DNA from 4 places in the Serratia marcescens subsp. marcescens ATCC 13880 genome. Region 4 is predicted to be linked to each of the others. Evidence: predicted binding sites of a transcription regulator. Region 4 holds the regulator's gene; each other region holds the start of a gene.
The links. The regulator PurR, encoded in region 4, represses purine synthesis genes. The targets are predictions, from matches to a motif close to CANGCAAACGTTTGCNTG.
Positions count from the first base shown of each region.

Region 1 (4,752 bases), 1.3 Mb from region 4:
GCCAGGGGATCAGCGCCCCGATGGTGCCCCGTTGCACGTCAACCAGCCTGCGGCCCTCAGAGAGAAAAAGCACGCACTCCTGTTCGCCGCACACCGCATCGTGGATCAAGTCGTCGAGTTCCCCCAGCATCTGTAACCCTTTTGGGCCGGCAAACAGCACCTGGCTGAGGTAGTTGGCCGCCCAGCCGTAAAAGCTATTGTACGCGCGGTCTTCACTTCTTTTGCTGGTGAGCAGCAGAGCGCCGTCCTGCGCCGGGTAGCTGTGGATGAGATCGTAACGGGCTATCGTCGGCAACGCCTGGTCGCCCTGAGTCCATTGCCACTGCGCATAGCGTTGCTCAGGGGCGAGCAAATAGACGCCCAGCGCGCTGGCCAAAAACAGCGTCAGGATAATAAGGGGTCTTTTATAAAGCGCTAACGTCATCATTTCAGCTCCGTCACCTGAGCCTGCCGCCATAACCTGCGGCGCAGATTTCGCAGGTATTTAAACGTTTTAAACGTGCGGTGCTGGTCAAAAGAGTACAGTCGGCAGATCTGGGCGAACCCCTCGATCAACAGCGCCAGGCCGCTGACCATCAGCATCAGCAGCAGAATAATCGGCGGCAATTCGCTGCCGAGACGCTTCAGGGTCCAGGCATCCAGGTGAAAGCCGGCCGGGGTATCGGCGTTATCCACCACCATCATGCCGAGCACAAAACACGCCACGATTGCCCCAAAAATGAAGACAACGCGCGCGCACAGGTTAAGACCGGCTTCGGTGAAGTAGCGATTGCCGCCGATGAGATAGGTTTGGCGATCGCGATGATTGATGATCCCACGCACTTTAGGCAACTCGGGAATGACGTCGTTCTCGCAATACAGCACCTGCAGCGGATCGCCTTTGGCGATGAAAAGCGGATGTTGCCGACGAAATACCGGATGCAGTTTGGTATTGGGGACATTGAGCGCGCGGGTCGTCAACGCGAAGTGCGTCTCCTTCTGGCGCCACGCATACGTATCCAAATACTGCACCTGCCGCGGGATCTCATATTGGCAGAGTTCGTAGTTCAGGGCGTTGACCGTCTCGATGCCAGAGGTCTCGACGCCGTCCGGGAGGGGGGACGCGGTCTGCAGCGGTGCGGTTGCCGGCACAGCGTCTGCGCGGACAGCCCGGTATTTGATGCCGGGGATTTTCAGGCTGAGCGAGCCGGGCGGCGTAACGTCTTGCCCCTGCAGCACGCGATCCAGCGCCCGGAGCAGGCGCCTGCGGCCGCGGTGCCCGATCAGCAGGAGCTCCGAACCGACGAACAGCACCATGCCGATGCCGATAAGGCCGGCGATGATGGCGATAAAGAACAGGACGATGGTCAGCCAGGAATCTTCCCCGTCCATGATGAAAAAGGCCGCCGGGAAACCGCCGGCCAGCACCGCGCCCAGCAGCAGCAGGGCGAAGTATTTCAGCTTGTATTTCAGCGTTCTGTCCGGCTCCAGCCGGCCTTTTGTCCCGTGCAGCAGCCAGTGCAGCCAGTAGCTGCCGTCTTGCAGGCGGTGGGCGCCGATCTTCACCCGATCGCCGGCGGCGAGCCTGGCCAGCAGATTTTCGCTGTCGCTGAAGTCGTCACGGTAAAAAAAGAATGTCTGGCCGGAGGCGATGATCCTCACCAGGTTGTCGGGCGCCGTCTGCTGGCAGGCGCATTGTTCGACGGTCACATTAAAAAATTGGGTTTGCATATCATTCCCTGTCAGCGGGCGTGGCCCGAAAATTCTTCCCTGGCGCCGGCTGGTCAGCGCTTTTTCATCAGCGGCAGCATGCGCACCAGCGCATTGTCCTTGACGATATAGTGGTGGAACAGCGCGGCGGTGGCATGCAGGCCGATCAGCCAGTAGCCGAATGACGCCAGCGTTTTGTGCCAGCCGATAATCGTCCGCGCCTGCGGCCGATCGGCCACGTCGGCGAACGGCATCGGCAGGCCGAACAGAAACCACTCCTTGCCGCCCAGATAGCGCGAATACACCCCCAGCACCGGCAGCGTCAGCAGCAGCAGGTAAATCAGGGTGTGCGTCAGGTGCGCCAGGCCGGTTTGCCACTTCGGCGGTTTGGGCGCGATGGCGGGCGAGGGGCGGCGCCAGCGCAGGAACAGGCGGGCGATCATCAGCGCAAACACCGTTACGCCGCAGCTGAAGTGGGTGACAACCAGCACGAACCAGGGGGCGCTGCCCGGTTCGGCAAAGCCCCGCAGCTCGATGGTGACGCAGGTGATGACCAGCAGGATCGCCACCAGCCAGTGCAGGCGAATTTGCCACGGCATGTAGGTGTTCTGCACCGGGTTACCTTTTGATGTTAAAGGGTCTGTGCGCCGATGGTAACGAAATGTTACATCGGAGGAAAGCGCGTGCGCGCAATTTAGGCAAAACGCCAGGTTCAACTCACTTATTAAGCTATTGGTTTAGGGGGATATGCGCCTGGCGATAGGTGAGCGTCGCAAGTTATGAAGCTAATAAACGATAGGTTCAGAGGCTGGCAGCTTATTAAGCGATGAAGCGGATTACGCCGCAGCCCTCGCTGCGGCGCCTGAGATCAGTTCAATTTGGCCTTGGCGAAATCGCTGCCGTTCACGTCCACCACGTAGCCGCTCAGGTTGCTGCGGGTGGCGTAGAACACTTTGCCGGTGGCCAGCGGCAGCCACGGCGCCTGTTTGGCGAAGATCACCTGCGCCTGTTGATACAGCTTGGCGCGCGCCTGTGGCTGGTTCTCCTGGATCGCCTGCTGGATCAGCCGGTCGTAATCCTTATCGCACCAGCGCGCCACATTGGCGCCGCTCTGCACGCCGGCGCAGCCGAGCAGGGTGGCGAAGTTGTCCGGATCGCCATTGTCCGATACCCAGCCGTACAGCGCGCTCTGTTGCTCGCCTTTGCGCAGCCCGGCCAGATACTGGCCCCACTCCCAGGTGACGATCTTGGCCTTCACGCCCACCTTCGCCCAGTCGCTCTGGATCATCTCGGCGATGCGTTTCGAGTTCGGGTTGTAAGGACGCTGTACCGGCATTGACCAAATGTCGGTTTCAAAGCCCTGTTCCAGCCCTGCCTGCTTCAGCAGCTCGCGCGCCTTCTGCGGATCGTAGGCGTACTCCGGCAATTTGTCGTTGTAGCCCAGCATGCCCGGCGGCAGCAGCGAATTGGCCGGCGTGCCGCTGTCTTTGAACACTGCGGCGACGATCGCTTTCTTGTCTACCGCGTAGCTCAGCGCCTGGCGCACCAGCAGGTTGTCGAACGGTTTTTTCTGGGTGTTGAACGCCAGATAGCCGACGTTCAGCCCGGTAATGTCGTGCAGCTGCAGGTTGCCGTCGGCCTTGATGGCGGCGAACTGTTCCGGCAGCGGCGCGGGGATGATTTGGCATTCGTTGGTTTTCAGCTTGGCCAGCCGGGTTTGCGGATCCGGCGTAATCGAGAAGATCAGGTGCTTGCTGGCCACTTCGCCCTGCCAGTAGTGCGGGTTGGCGGTGTAGCGGATCAGCGAATCCTGCTTGTACTGCTGCAGCGCAAACGGCCCGGTGCCGATCGGCCAGTTGTCGACGTATTCCGGCGTGCCCTTTTTTAGCATCGCGTCGGCGTATTCGGCGGACAGGATCGAGGCGAAATCCATCGCCCAGTCGGCGACGAAGGCGGCGTTGGGCTGGCTCAGCGTGAAGCGCACGTGATGCTCGTCCACCGCTTCCACCTTGGTGATCAGCTTATCCAGGCCCATGTCGGTGAAGTATTCATAGTTGCCGCCGGAGACCTTGTGATACGGGTTAGCGGGATCCTTCTGCCGCATCACGGTGAACACCACGTCTTCGGCGTTGAAGTCGCGCGTTGGGGTGAAGTATTTGTTGCTGTTGAATTTCACGCCCTGGCGCAGGGTAAAGATGTAGGTCTTGCCGTCCGGGCTGACGCTCCACTCGGTGGCCAGCGACGGGGCGGGGGTTTTATCGCTTTCGCGCAGCGTCACCAAGCGGTTGTACAGCACCTGCGAGGTGGCGATAAAGGTCGGCCCGGAGCTGGAGAGCTGCGGGTTGAACGATTCCGGCGAGGCGACGGTGCAGTACACCAGCGCATCGGAAGCGGCCAGCGCGCCGCCCGCCGACAACAGGCCGCAGCCGGCCAGCACCAATCCGGCGATAGGGTGTTTTAAAAACGTCAAGGCAAGATCCTCAGGTGGAGTGGGCCGTTACCGGCGAATTGATCTAACTATAGATAACGGATGGCGAGATCGGGAACAAGCGTCTCATCGGTGCATTCTGTGCGCCCCGCGTTGCTCGCCTTTACGGCGCAGATCTACACTGCTGGGCAAACAGTCACTCGCAAGGATTTCCCGATGAGCCACTTTCGTCCTGTCGCCCTCGAACACGCCAGCCGCCTGCTGAACCACGGCCCGACGGTATTGATCACCAGCCGCAGCCGCGACGGCGCCAAACGCAACGTGATGGCCGCCGCCTGGTCGATGCCGGTGGAGTTCAGCCCGCCGCGCATCGCCATTGTGGTGGACAAAGGGGCGCACAGCCGGCAAATGATCGAGGAGAGCGGCGCATTCGGCATTTGCGTGCCGGCGGCCATGTTCATCGACGCCACCTACGCGGTCGGCAGCGTGTCCGGGCTGGATGACGACAAGTTCGCCCGCTTTCACATCGCCGCAGCGCCGAGCGCTACGCTGCAGGTGCCGCTGATCGAACAGGGTTGCGTGGCGTGGCTGGAGTGCCGCTTATTGCCGGAAAGCGGCGCGCAGGAAAAATATGA
Region 1 covers NZ_CP071238.1:983,506-988,257, forward strand. Annotated here, with positions in the region: gene J0F90_RS04550 (hypothetical protein) at 1-427, opposite strand, end outside; gene J0F90_RS04555 (hypothetical protein) at 424-1,710, opposite strand; gene cybB (cytochrome b561) at 1,764-2,288, opposite strand; gene J0F90_RS04565 (ABC transporter substrate-binding protein) at 2,558-4,159, opposite strand; gene J0F90_RS04570 (flavin reductase family protein) at 4,334-4,752, shown strand, end outside.
Region 1: a site for PurR is predicted at 2,362-2,379, ahead of cybB (cytochrome b561). Genes of this name have one in related genera too.

Region 2 (4,752 bases), 2.0 Mb from region 4:
CAGCAGCCGGCCGGTGAGCGTCGCCTGGCTGGAAGCGCCGGAAGGCAGCGAACTGCTGCTGGTGGCGAACGACGATTTCTGCAGCTGGGAACCGAAAGAAGACCAACTATAAAAAAGGCCCCGCGCTGCGGAGCCTCTTGTCATGACCATGAAAGGTCAAATTATTTGCCGCGCGCAATCGCGCGATAACCGATATCTTTGCGGCAGAAGCTGCCCGGCCACTGGATGCCTTCCGCCAGCTGATAAGCGCGTTGCTGCGCCTGCGCCACGGTGTCGCCCAGCGCCGTCACGCACAGCACGCGGCCGCCGCTGGTGACGACGTCATCGCCCTGCAGGCGCGTACCGGCGTGGAAGACCTTACCGTCGGCGCTTTCCTGCTGCGGTAGCCCCTGGATAACCTCACCGTTGCGATAGTCGCCCGGATAACCGCCGGCTGCCAGCACCACGCCGAGCGCAGGGCGTTCGTCCCAGTCAGAGCTTTTCTCATTCAGACGGCCTTCGGCACCCGCCAGGCACAGCTCCACCAGATCGGAGCGCAGGCGCAGCATGATCGGCTGAGTTTCCGGATCGCCAAAACGGCAGTTGAATTCGATCACCTTCGGCTGGCCGTCGGCGGAGATCATCAGGCCGGCGTACAGGAAGCCGACGTAGGTATTGCTTTCCGCCGCCATGCCGCGCACCGTCGGCCAGATCACCTGGTCCATGGCGCGCTGGTGGATTTCGTCGGTCACGACCGGCGCCGGAGAGTAGGCCCCCATGCCGCCGGTGTTCGGGCCGGTATCGCCGTCGCCGACGCGCTTGTGGTCCTGGCTGGTGGCCATCGGCACCACGTTCTCGCCATCGACCATCACGATGAAGCTGGCTTCTTCGCCGTCGAGGAACTCTTCCACTACGATGCGATGACCGGCGTCGCCGAAGGCGTTGCCGGCCAGCATGTCACGCACGGCTTCTTCCGCTTCCTGCAGCGTCATCGCGACGATCACGCCTTTACCGGCCGCCAGGCCATCAGCCTTGATGACGATCGGCGCGCCTTTGCGGCGCACATAGGCCAGCGCCGGCTCCACCTCGGTGAAGTTTTCATATTCGGCGGTCGGGATGCGGTGGCGCGCCAGGAAATCTTTGGTGAAGGCTTTGGAGCCTTCGAGCTGCGCGGCGGCCTGTGATGGGCCGAAGATTTTCAGACCGGCGGCCTGGAAGGCGTCGACCACGCCGATCACCAGCGGCGCTTCCGGCCCAACGATGGTCAGACCGATGTCATGGCTCTGGGCGAACGCGACCAGGGCGGGGATGTCGGTGGCGGCGATCGCCACGTTTTCCAGATTGGCTTCCAGCGCGGTGCCGGCATTACCCGGCGCGACGTAGACTTTGTCCGCCAGCGGAGACTGGGCGGCTTTCCAGGCCAGCGCGTGTTCGCGCCCGCCGTTGCCGATAATCAAAATGTTCATCAGGGGCTCCACGAATGGCGTGCGCCGGAGCGCACGCGGCAAAAGGAATTAATGGCGGAAGTGACGCATGTCGGTGAAGATCATCGCGATGCCGTGTTCGTTGGCGGCGGCGATCACTTCGTCGTCGCGGATTGAGCCGCCAGGCTGGATCACGCAGGTGATGCCAACCGCCGCGGCGGCATCGATGCCGTCGCGGAACGGGAAGAAGGCGTCGGAGGCCATGGCGGAGCCTTTCACTTCCAGCCCTTCGTCGCCCGCTTTGATGCCGGCGATCTTGGCGGAGTAAACGCGGCTCATCTGGCCGGCGCCTATGCCGATGGTCATGTTGTCACGCGCATAAACGATGGCGTTGGATTTCACGAACTTGGCCACTTTCCAGCAGAACAGCGCATCACGCAGTTCCTGCTCGGTCGGCTGGCGCTCGGATACCACGCGCAGATCGGCGGCGGTTACCATGCCCAGATCGCGATCCTGCACCAGCAGGCCGCCGTTGACGCGCTTGAAGTCCAGCCCCGCCACGCGTTGCTGCCACTGGCCGCAGGCCAGCACGCGCACGTTCTGTTTGGCGGCCAGCAGGGAGCGCGCTTCCTGGGTGACGTTTGGCGCGATGATCACTTCCACGAATTGGCGGCTGATGATCGCCTGCGCGGTGGCGGCGTCCAGCTCGCGGTTAAAGGCGATGATGCCGCCGAAAGCGGAGGTCGGGTCGGTTTGGTAAGCGCGCTCGTAGGCGGCCAGAATGTCGTCGCCGATCGCCACGCCGCAAGGGTTGGCGTGCTTGACGATCACGCAGGCCGGTTCGGCGAACTCTTTCACGCATTCCAGCGCGGCGTCGGTATCGGCGATGTTGTTATAGGACAGCGCTTTGCCCTGCAGCTGCTCGGCGGTCGCGACGGACGCTTCCTTCACCTCTTCCTCTATATAGAAGGCGGCCTGCTGGTGGCTGTTCTCACCGTAGCGCATATCCTGCTTCTTGATGTAGTTGAGGTTCAGGGTACGCGGGAAGCGGCCGGACGGTTGCTCGGTCTCGCCGTGGTACGCCGGCACCAGCGCGCCGAAGTAGTTGGCGATCATGCTGTCGTAGGCGGCGGTGTGTTCGAAGGCTTTGATGGCGAGATCGAAGCGGGTGGCATAGCGCAGCGAGCCGTCGTTGTTGTCCATCTCGGTAATGATGGCGGCGTAGTCGCTGCTTTTCACCACGATGGCGACGTCTTTATGGTTCTTGGCGGCGGAGCGCACCATGGTCGGGCCGCCGATATCGATATTTTCAACCGCGTCTTCCAGCGAGCAATCCGGGCGCGCCACGGTTTGGGCGAACGGGTACAGATTGACGACCACCATGTCGATAGGCTTGATGTCATGCTGATTCATGACGGCGTCGTCCTGGCCGCGGCGGCCGAGAATGCCGCCGTGGACTTTCGGGTGCAGGGTCTTAACTCGTCCGTCCATCATCTCCGGGAAGCCGGTGTAGTCGGAAACTTCGGTAACGGGCAGACCGGCGTCTGCCAGCAGACGAGCGGTGCCGCCGGTGGAGAGCAGTTCAACGCCGCGCTGGGAAAGCGCTTCGGCGAATTCAACGATACCGGTTTTGTCAGACACGCTGAGCAGGGCCCGGCGGATTGGACGAGGTTGTTGCATGGTTTTATCCCTTGGCTTTGAGTCGCAATTAAAGAGCGTTACGTGAATGTCCACCTCGTTCTCTCTATAAGGAAGGGTTTTTTGCCTTATAAAGGGAGGGTCAGGCACATATTCAGGTAGCGCCCCCATAAAAAGGGGGATCGTTTCGTCGCGGGGAATTGTAGCGAAAACGTTTGCGTGGCGCTCGTAAATTTTCCGTGCAAATCGCATCTGTGGATAACACTGTGTGCAAGTGGGTATAAGGCGGGGTTTTGCTGTGGAATGCAGCGAACGATCGTTTTTGCTGAAAATACCTGTTGCGGCCTGCGAGGAACTCCCTATAATGCGCCTCCATCGACACGGAACATGTGAACAACTTCACAGAGTCTCCGGGGGTCGCAGAGAAAAAACCCTGAAAATTAGGGTTGACTCTGAAAGAGGAAAGCGTAATATACGCCACCTCGAGTTAGCAAGCGAAAGCGCCTAACTCACTGCTCTTTAACAATTTATCAGACAATCTGTGTGGGCACTCCACAAGACGATATCCAGCATCTTCGGATGCAAAAAAATATCAAGTCTTGAAGAGTGACTAACTGAAGTAAAATTCATGCAGTAAATCTTTGAGCATCGCTTCTCGAGTGGAAGCAAATCAAGCTTTTAATTGAAGAGTTTGATCATGGCTCAGATTGAACGCTGGCGGCAGGCTTAACACATGCAAGTCGAGCGGTAGCACAGGGGAGCTTGCTCCCTGGGTGACGAGCGGCGGACGGGTGAGTAATGTCTGGGAAACTGCCTGATGGAGGGGGATAACTACTGGAAACGGTAGCTAATACCGCATAACGTCGCAAGACCAAAGAGGGGGACCTTCGGGCCTCTTGCCATCAGATGTGCCCAGATGGGATTAGCTAGTAGGTGGGGTAATGGCTCACCTAGGCGACGATCCCTAGCTGGTCTGAGAGGATGACCAGCCACACTGGAACTGAGACACGGTCCAGACTCCTACGGGAGGCAGCAGTGGGGAATATTGCACAATGGGCGCAAGCCTGATGCAGCCATGCCGCGTGTGTGAAGAAGGCCTTCGGGTTGTAAAGCACTTTCAGCGAGGAGGAAGGTGGTGAGCTTAATACGTTCATCAATTGACGTTACTCGCAGAAGAAGCACCGGCTAACTCCGTGCCAGCAGCCGCGGTAATACGGAGGGTGCAAGCGTTAATCGGAATTACTGGGCGTAAAGCGCACGCAGGCGGTTTGTTAAGTCAGATGTGAAATCCCCGGGCTCAACCTGGGAACTGCATTTGAAACTGGCAAGCTAGAGTCTCGTAGAGGGGGGTAGAATTCCAGGTGTAGCGGTGAAATGCGTAGAGATCTGGAGGAATACCGGTGGCGAAGGCGGCCCCCTGGACGAAGACTGACGCTCAGGTGCGAAAGCGTGGGGAGCAAACAGGATTAGATACCCTGGTAGTCCACGCTGTAAACGATGTCGATTTGGAGGTTGTGCCCTTGAGGCGTGGCTTCCGGAGCTAACGCGTTAAATCGACCGCCTGGGGAGTACGGCCGCAAGGTTAAAACTCAAATGAATTGACGGGGGCCCGCACAAGCGGTGGAGCATGTGGTTTAATTCGATGCAACGCGAAGAACCTTACCTACTCTTGACATCCAGAGAACTTTCCAGAGATGGATTGGTGCCTTCG
Region 2 covers NZ_CP071238.1:302,113-306,864, forward strand. Annotated here, with positions in the region: gene J0F90_RS01400 (DUF1481 domain-containing protein) at 1-112, shown strand, start outside; gene purD (phosphoribosylamine--glycine ligase) at 162-1,445, opposite strand; gene purH (bifunctional phosphoribosylaminoimidazolecarboxamide formyltransferase/IMP cyclohydrolase) at 1,494-3,083, opposite strand; rRNA gene J0F90_RS01415 (16S ribosomal RNA) at 3,721-4,752, shown strand, end outside.
Region 2: a site for PurR is predicted at 3,246-3,263, ahead of purH (bifunctional phosphoribosylaminoimidazolecarboxamide formyltransferase/IMP cyclohydrolase). Genes of this name have one in related genera too.

Region 3 (4,752 bases), 460 kb from region 4:
ATTCCTGCATGCGCGCCGCGACCGTCGGGCCATCGCCCACCAGCGCGGTGCCGGCGCCGCCGCGCACCAGGCCGATGCCGGCCCACAGGTTCGGGCTGATCTCCAGGTTATCCTTTTTGCCGCCGTGCAGCGCCGCCATGCGCCGTTGGCCGACGGAGTCGAAGCGCGCAAAGGCCTGCTGCGCGTTGGCGATGGTTTCCTCATCGAGGTGCGCGATCAGCCGATCGGCGGCGCGCCAGGCCTCTTCGGTGGTTTCCCGCACGATGACGTGCAGACGGATGCCGAAACGCACCTGGCGGCCCTTCGCCGCCGCTTTGGCGCGTACTTCCTCGATCTTCTCTTTGACCTGCGCCGGCGGCTCTCCCCAGGTGAGGTACATTTCTACCTGTTCAGCGGCCAGATCCTGCGCGGCGGCGGAGGATCCGCCGAAATAGAGCGGCGGGCGCGGCTGCTGCACCGGCGGGAACAGCAGCTTGGCACCTTTCACCTGAATATGCTTGCCGTGGAAATCGACGGTTTCCCCTTCCAGCACCCGGCGCCAGATATGAGTGAACTCGGTCGAGGCCTCGTAACGCTCTTCATGACTGAGATGTAACCCCTCCGCCGCCAGCTCTTCCGGATCGCCGCCGGTGACCAGATTGAACAGCGCGCGCCCGTTGGACAGGCGATCCAGCGTCGCCGCCTGACGCGCCGCCAGCGTAGGAGAGATGATGCCCGGCCGCAACGCGACCAAAAATTTCAGCCGCTGGGTGACCGGGATCAGCGAGGCGGCCACCAGCCAGGAGTCTTCGCAAGAGCGACCGGTGGGGATCAGCACGCCGCCGAATCCCAGCCGATCCGCCGCCTGGGCGATCTGCTGCAAGTAACCGTGATCGACGCTGCGAGCGCCCTGCGCGCTGCCAAGATAGTGGCCGTCGCCATGGGTGGGTAAAAACCAGAAAACGTTCAGGCTCATCGTCAATGTTCCCCCGTATTTATTGTGCGCTTGGGCGCCAGATGCGTTGCGAGATGTCGACCTTCACCGGCACCAACCGGTTGGCGTAAAACAGGTCGGCGGTTTGCTGCTGTGCGGCGATCGTATGCGCATCGAGCGGTGTGATGGCGGTCGGAGGGCGGTGATCCAGATAGCTGGCGATCACCGGTTCCGGCAGCCCCATGGCGTTGGCCAGCAGGGTCACGCTTTGCGCCCTGTCGCTGCGGGTGAGCGCATCGGCCTGGGTCAGCACCGTCAAGACCTGGCTGATAAAGGCGCCATTAGCTTCGACATAGGGGCGCGCCGCCAGATAGAAGGAACCGGTCTGATTCAGATCGGTGCCGTCGCCGAGCACCCGCACGCCGCCCTGCAGCAGCGCGGCGGAATAATAAGGATCCCAGATCGCCCAGGCATCGACGTTGCCCTGCTGGAATGCAGCGCGCGCATCGGCGGGCGTTAAATAGGCGGGCTGGATATCCGTAAATTTCAGTCCGGCTTTTTGCAGCGATCGCAGCAGCAGGTTATGTGAGCTGGATCCTTTCTGGAACGCGACCTTATGGCCTTTCAGATCGGCGACGGTTTTGATCGGGCTGTTTTCCGGCACCAGGATCACTTCCGCCTTCGGTTTGGGCGGCTCAACGCCGACATACAGCAGATCCGCCCCGGCGGCCTGCGCGAAGATCGGCGGAATATCGCCGGTGCTGCCCAGATCGATGCTGCCGACGTTCAAGGCCTCCAGCATCTGCGGGCCGGCGGGAAACTCGATCCAACTGATGCGGGTAGCGGGGAAACGTTCCTCCAGCAGCCGGTGGCTCTTCGCCAGCACCAGACTGACCGATCCTTTTTGGTAGCCGATGCGGAATTGCGCCGGATCCTGAGCGACGGCGGCGTTGGCCCAAACCAGCGACAGCAGGCCGGTGAAGGCGGCGGCGCTCAGCCAACGCCGCAAAGCGATGCGTTGTTTCATTCAGGCTCTCCTTTTCCAGGCGTTTCAGGCGGTTTGACGCGCCGCCAGTGGCGAGGCGACGCGCAGCGCAGGCGGTTTGCGGCGGCCAAGCGCCAGATAGAAACTGGCCAGTGCCTCTTCCAGCCGGGCGGCCACGGCGTCGGTGAGCGTGGCGCCTTCGTCGGTCAACTGGATCTGGCTGTCGTCGGCGAACACGCCGTGCAGCACCTCTTGCGCTTTCAGCGCCGCCAGCACCGGTTTCAACGCATAGTCCACCGCCAGCATGTGGCCGACAGACCCCCCGGTCGCCAGCGGCAACACCACCTTATGATCCAGAGCGCGTTCCGGCAGCAGATCCAGCAGGGTTTTCAGCGCGCCGGAGAACGACGCTTTATAAACCGGCGTGGAAATCAGCAGGCCGTCGGCCTGCGCCAGCTGCTCGGCAAACGCCTTGATCGCCGGACTGTTGAAGTTGGCGTACAGCAGATCTTCGGCGTCAAAGTCGTGCAGGGTATAGGCCGTCACTTCCACCCCTTGCTGCCGCAGCCAGTTCTGACTCAGCGAGAGCAGCGCGGCGGAACGTGATGGGATGCGTGGGCTACCGGCCAGTGATATAACGCGCATTGCCACTCCTTATAACTAAAAGTTAGGTTTAATTAGAAAATCAATGGGAAGTGTTTTAAACCTACCAGCAACCGGGCGCGTTTTTTAAATCTCATTTTTTGATTTGGATATGCGCAAAAGCGGATTGGCAGCGATTTGGCGGCGAAGAGGGAAAACGATTGCGTAAAAACGGCTTTTTTTGCCTTTAATCAATTCCAATTAGGCGGGGGATACCGGATAATACGCCCCCGGTTTGCAACCGGGAAATCAGGAGAGTCCATGTACTACCCCCTCATCAGGAAAGCGTTGTTCCAGCTCGATCCGGAGCGCGCGCACGAAGTGACCTTTCGTCAGCTCAGCCGTATTACCGGCACCCCATTAGCGTTTCTTGTCCGTCAGTCCGTGCCGACCAAACCGGTCAGCTGCATGGGGCTGTCGTTTAAAAACCCGCTGGGATTGGCCGCCGGTCTGGATAAAAACGGCGAATGCATCGATGCGTTCGGCGCGATGGGCTTCGGCCATGTGGAGGTCGGCACCGTGACGCCGCGTCCGCAACCGGGCAACGACAAGCCGCGCTTGTTCCGCGTGGTTGAGGCGGAAGGCCTGATTAACCGCATGGGGTTCAATAACCATGGCGTGGACAATCTGGTTGAAAACGTTAAGAAATCCCATTTCGGCGGCATTCTTGGGATCAATATCGGCAAGAATAAAGACACGCCGGTCGAGCAGGGCAAAGACGATTATTTGATCTGCATGGATAAAGTTTATCCGTATGCCGGATATATCGCGATTAACATCTCTTCACCGAATACGCCGGGGTTACGATCCTTACAGTATGGCGAAGCGCTGGACGATCTTTTGGCTGCGATTAAAAATAAGCAGCAGGAATTACATGCGCGTCATCACAAATATGTGCCGGTGGCGGTAAAGATCGCGCCGGATCTTTCAGAAGAAGAATTGATCCAAATTGCCGATAGCCTGGTGCGGCATAATATCGATGGCGTGATCGCCACCAATACCACGTTGGATCGAAAATTGATCCAGGGGTTGAATTATTGCGAACAAGCGGGCGGGTTAAGCGGGCGTCCGTTGCAATCACGCAGCACCGAAGTGATCCGTCGTCTCTCCACCGAACTGCAGGGGCGCCTGCCGATTATCGGCGTAGGCGGCATCGATTCGCTGACGGCGGCGCGCGAAAAAATGGAGGCCGGCGCGAGCCTGCTGCAAATTTATTCCGGATTTATCTATCACGGCCCGCGTTTGATTAAAGATATCGTTACCCATATCTAATATTTTTCCTCTCATTTTATTCCGGGGGTTTATTTCTGCCCCCGGCTCGTCTATATTTTGTTCGTTAGCATAAATATCGTTCGCGGAATTATCCGATGTTTAAGCTATTTTATCGGTGATAAAATCGCCTTTTAGGGTGAGTGCGGCGTTGGCATAGGCAGCGAGAAGGATACGAAATGAAGATAAAACCTGACGATAATTGGCGTTGGTATTTTGATGCCGAACACGATCGGCTAATGCTGGATTTAGCTAATGGTATGATCTTTCGTTCACGTTTCCCGGCCAAAATGTTAACGCCGGACGCCTTTGATGAATGCGCTTTTTGCGTGGATGACGCTGCCCTTTATTTCACCTATGAAGAACAGTGCAAGCAGGTCAAGCTGAGCCATGAACAGCGCGCCGAGCTGGTGTTGAATGCGCTGGTCGCCTATCGCTTCCTGAAACCGCTGATGCCAAAGAGCTGGCATTTCTCGCAGCAGCATTACCCGCTGCAGCCGAAAAACGGCGAGCTGGCGGCGGTGAAAGTGATGGAGAGCGGCGCGGAAGCGCGCTTGCTGGTGGTGGAGGCCGGGGATAACGCCAGCCTGTGCCTGCTGGCGCAAAATCAGCTGACGGTCGCCGGCCGTACCATGGTATTGGGCGACGCCATCAAGGTGATGCACGATCGGCTGAAACCCTGCGTGCAGGATGAAAGCGCCGCCCCGGCTTACGACAGGGCGGTATAAGGCGGATTACGCCAGGGTCAAATCACTTTTCGGGATGCAGCTGCAGCACAGGATGGTGCCGTTGTCGCCCAGCGCGCTTTTCTTCAGGGGCGCGACTTCACCGCTCAGCAACGTAATGCGGCAACTGCCGCAAATCCCGGCGCGGCACGAGTAAGGCACGCGGATGCCTTGCTGCTCCAGCTGTTCGAGCAAAATCTGCTGGTTGTTGCCGGTAA
Region 3 covers NZ_CP071238.1:1,827,190-1,831,941, forward strand. Annotated here, with positions in the region: gene ssuD (FMNH2-dependent alkanesulfonate monooxygenase) at 1-955, opposite strand, end outside; gene J0F90_RS08595 (sulfonate ABC transporter substrate-binding protein) at 975-1,940, opposite strand; gene ssuE (NADPH-dependent FMN reductase) at 1,965-2,543, opposite strand; gene pyrD (quinone-dependent dihydroorotate dehydrogenase) at 2,802-3,812, shown strand; gene J0F90_RS08610 (cell division protein ZapC) at 3,989-4,537, shown strand; gene J0F90_RS08615 (YcbX family protein) at 4,544-4,752, opposite strand, start outside.
Region 3: a site for PurR is predicted at 2,691-2,708, ahead of pyrD (quinone-dependent dihydroorotate dehydrogenase). Genes of this name have one in related genera too.

Region 4 (4,752 bases):
CGGGAAATAAGCCCGCGGCGTCTGATATCCGACTATGAACAGAGGAAATTTAAAGAAACGGCCCGACGCAAACGGCGCAGGATAAACGCCTCTTTAAAAAAAGAGTGTGACGCAAGGCGCGTACACAATAGCTGATTGAGATATAGAGATTATAAGGTGTTACTTTACAAGGTTGTTTTTGAGTATAGGCGTGCCGAGGCGTTGACTCAACTGTAAATCGCACTTGGCACGCATATTCTTTAAGTGATTATTAATCTTGGTAATTATGACGCTGAGTTAGCATGTTCCCGCTGTGCCTTTTGCTGCGCATCGGCCGCTTTTCCCCGCTGCAGGAAATAACCCAGCGCGGCCAGGACTACCGTAGATACCATCACCGTCACCGTTGCCAACAGCGGCTGGGCAATAAACGCCGACACCAGCATGCTCGCCACAAAACACAGCCCCAATTGCAGCGTATTTTGCAGCGCGGCGGCTTTACCGCTGCTTTCCGGGAATGGCATCAGCGCATTCGCCACCATGATCGGGTAGCCGGCGCCGTTGACCAGCGCCATGACGCAGAACGGGATCAGCAGCGTGGTGAGCGTCGGATTGGTCAGGGTCGCCACCAGATACAGGGCCACCATGCTGACAGCATAAGCTACCAGCAGCCACGGCAGCAGGGTTTTGCCATTGATGCGCTTGAGCGCGGCGCGGCAGCCATAGCCCCCCAACAGGAAAGCCAGCGTCTGCGGCACATAGCTCAGACCGATGTCGCTCGGGCCGTAGCCCATATCACCGAGGATGAACGGCGAGCCGGTCAGCCAGGCAAAGAAGCCGGCCGAGCAGGCGGCGTACATAGCGACGTTGCCGCTGAACACCGGGGATTTCAATAATTGCCAAAAACTGACGCCGCTTTTTGGCGCATCGGCGGCGGGTTGCGTTTTGGCGCGATCTTTGAGCAGCAACGTCGGCAGCAGCAGCAGGGCGGTGATGGCCAACAGCACGGCGAAGATCGCGCGCCAGCTGGCGTGGTTCAGCAGCCAGGCGCCAAGCAGCGGCGCCAACGCCGGCGACAGCGCCACCAGCGGCATGATGGTGGCGAATACGCGGTTGGCCTGGCCTTCGCGGTAGCGGTCGACCACCAGCGCTTGCCAGATGGCGGCGGCGGAACAGACGCCGACGGCCTGAATAAAGCGCAGTATCCAGAGCTGCACGGCATTTTCCACCCACAGCATGCCCAGGCAGCCGAGCGCGAACAGCGACAGGCCAATCAATAATACCGGTTTGCGGCCCAGTCGGTCGGAGAGCGGCCCCCACAGCAACTGCGCGAAGGCGAAGCCGGCCAGAAAGATGCTCAGGCTGGCGCTGACCGCGCCGGCGGAAATTTGCAGTTCCTCCCGCATGGCGCCGAAGGCGGGCAGGTACATATCGGTCGCCAGATAACCCAGCATGCTCAGGCCGGCGAGGTAGAACATAAAACCAAAGGAGTTTCGCATGGTATTTCTCGTTAATATTTTAGTGTCGCAGGTTTTTAGCGCCGGCCAGTGTATCCGGCTGGATCTCTGCTTGTGAAACGGTAATATTTGCAAAGTGCTGTTAAAAAAATTGAAGGCAAAGCGATGTGGTCTGAATATTCTCTTGAAGTTGTTGACGCGGTGGCGCGCACCGGCAGTTTCAGCGCGGCGGCGCAGGAGCTGCACCGGGTACCGTCGGCGGTGAGCTATACCGTGCGGCAACTGGAACAATGGCTGGCGGTGCCGCTGTTTGAGCGGCGTCACCGTGATGTGGAGTTGACGCCGGCCGGCGCGCTGTTTATCAAGGATGCGCGAGTTGTTATCAAAAAAATGCTCGACACCCGCCGCCACTGTCAACAGGTGGCCAACGGGTGGCGCGGCCAGCTGAATATCGCAGTCGACATCATCGTCAAACCGCAGCGCAGCCGCCAGCTGGTGCTGGATTTCTACCGCCATTTCCCCGACGTTGAACTGATGCTGCAACCCGAGGTGTTCAACGGCGTGTGGGATGCGTTGGTGGACGGCAGGGTGGACATGGCGATCGGCGCCACGCGCGCGGTGCCGGTCGGCGGCGGCTTCGCTTTCCGCGACATGGGGGATATGAACTGGCTGTGCGTAGTCAGCCCACAGCATCCGTTGGCGCAGCTGGCAGGGCCATTGAATGACGATCGGTTGAGGCCATACCCTGCGCTTTGTCTGGAAGACACCTCGCGCAATCTGCCCAAGCGCGTCACTTGGACGCTGGATAACCAGCGGCGGCTGGTGGTGCCGGACTGGACCTCGGCGCTCGACTGTTTGTGCGCCGGATTGTGCGTCGGCATGATGCCGGCGCATCTGGCGCTGCCGCTGGTGCAGTGCGGTGAGCTGAAGGCGTTGCAGTTGCAGCAGCCGTTTCCCGCCAGCCCCTGCTGCCTGACCTGGCAACAGGATAAACCGTCACCGGCGATGAGCTGGCTGCTGGCGTACTTGGGCGATGGCGAGACGCTGAATCAGGAGTGGCTGAGTGAGGCGGCACCGGAAGCCGCGCAGGCCTCCGGCAGGGAAGATGATCAGCGGCGGTAGTCGATGAACGGACCATCGGCGACCGAACGGCGTTCGACCAGCTTCGGATGCACTTCGATCACCTGCGATTCTTCGCGCTTGCTGATGATGCGATCCAGCAGCATGGTGAAGGCCATTTCTCCCAGGCGTTCTTTCGGCTGGTGAATGGTGGTCAGCGCCGGGGTGAAGTAGCGGGCGTTGCGCACGTTGTCATAGCCGATCACGGAAATATCCTGCGGCACTCGCAGCCCCAGCTCGTCAGCGGCGCAGATGGCGCCCATCGCCATGATGTCGCCGCCGCAAAATACCGCGGTCGGCCGCTGTTTTTGCGACAGGATTTGGTGCATCGCCTTGTAGCCGGACTCCGGCTCGAAGTCACCCTGGACGATCCACTCTTCGCGAATGTCGATATGCGCTTCCTGCAGCGCCTTCATAAAGCCCTGATGACGGCCGCCGCCGGTGTTGCGCGACAGCTGGCCCGGGATGGCGCCGATATCGCGGTGGCCGCGCTCGATCAGGTAACGGCCGGCCAGATAGCCGCCTTCGAACGCGTTATCGATGATGGTGTCGGTGAAGTCGCCGCGCGCGGCGCCCCAGTCCATCACCACCATCGGGATATTACGGTAGTCCTCCAGCATGCCCAGCAGTTGATCCGGGTATTCGGAACACATGACCAGCAGGCCGTCGACGCGCTTTTGCGCCAGCATCGCCAGGTAGGCGCGCTGCTTGTCCAGATTGTTGTGCGAGTTGCACAGGATCAGGGTGTAACCTTTGCTGTAGCAGCTGTTTTCCACCGCCTCGATCACTTCGGCAAAATAGGGCGCTTCGCTCGAGGTGGCCAGCAGGCCGATCGACTTGGTGTGATTGACTTTCAGGCTGCGCGCCACGGCGCTCGGCGAGTAGTGCAGCTCTTTGATGGCGGCCCACACGGCCGCTTTGGTCTCTTCGGCGACGAAACGAGTCTTATTGATGACGTGCGAAACGGTGGTGGTGGAAACGCCCGCGCGTTTGGCCACATCTTTAATCGTTGCCATGTAAGGAATGACTCCTGAACTCACATGTTTACAGCATGTAAGTGTGATGTTAATCGTTTGCCTACGTAGATCCTTCTCCAGAGAAGCGAAAACTGAGTTTTTAGTGTGTTGAAGTCTTCAGCGCTTAATCAGGAGGGGCATGGATGCCGGTACGCAGTTGTGAACTGCGAATTTTGTCGCATATTGAACAAAAGTGGAAGAGGTAATCGAGATTATAAACCGGGAAATGATAACAAGATTTTATCGGCGAACTGTGGGAAAATGATTTGACGTACTAATTGTGCGCCTTTTATCCTTAGGAAAGCCCATTTTAAAGGAGTTGTCATGGATACCGATCTGAAGATGTCTCTGTTCACTACCGTCGGCGCGTTGGCGATGATCATCGCTTTCAGCTTTGTCGCCGCGTTGAACTGATCTCCCGCCGGTTTTAAAAAAGGCGCAGCCTCTGGCTGCGCCTCGTTACTTAGGCAAGGCCTGCGTTTACGCCAGGTTTTCCGCCGCAAATGTCCAGTTGACCAACGCCCAGAAGTTTTCCAGGTATTTTGGACGCGCATTGCGGTAATCGATGTAATACGCGTGTTCCCACACGTCAACGGTCAGCAGCGGTTTATCTTCACCGGTCAGCGGAGTTGCCGCGTTGGAGGTGTTGACGATCGCCAGCGCGCCGTCCGGTTTTTTCACCAGCCAGGTCCAGCCGGCGCCGAAGTTTTTCACGGCGGCATCGGTGAACTGTTCTTTGAACGCAGCGAAAGAGCCGAAGGATTTGACGATCGCGGCCGCCAGTTCGCCCTGCGGTTCACCGCCGCCCTGTGGCGACAGGCAGTGCCAGTAGAAGGTGTGGTTCCACACCTGCGCGGCGTTGTTGAACACGCCGCCGTTGGAGGTCTTGATGATCTCCTCGAGCGATTTGCCCTCGAACTCGCTGCCTTTCACCAGGTTGTTCAGGTTAACTACGTAGGTATTGTGGTGTTTGCCGTAGTGGTATTCCAGGGTCTCGGCGGAGATGTGCGGCTCGAGCGCGTTTTTCTCATACGGTAATGCAGGTAATTCAAACGACATTGCTTCCTCCTTTACAGCGCCACTTTTTTCCCGCCGAGGCGGGAGCCAGATGGGCCGTTTTTTATTGTGGTCATTCAATCTTAACAATTTTCATCATAAAAAACAGGAAGAAAAGCGAGAAATGC
Region 4 covers NZ_CP071238.1:2,287,094-2,291,845, forward strand. Annotated here, with positions in the region: gene punC (purine nucleoside transporter PunC) at 264-1,475, opposite strand; gene punR (DNA-binding transcriptional activator PunR) at 1,599-2,555, shown strand; gene purR (HTH-type transcriptional repressor PurR) at 2,543-3,568, opposite strand; gene cydH (cytochrome bd-I oxidase subunit CydH) at 3,893-3,982, shown strand; gene sodB (superoxide dismutase [Fe]) at 4,049-4,627, opposite strand.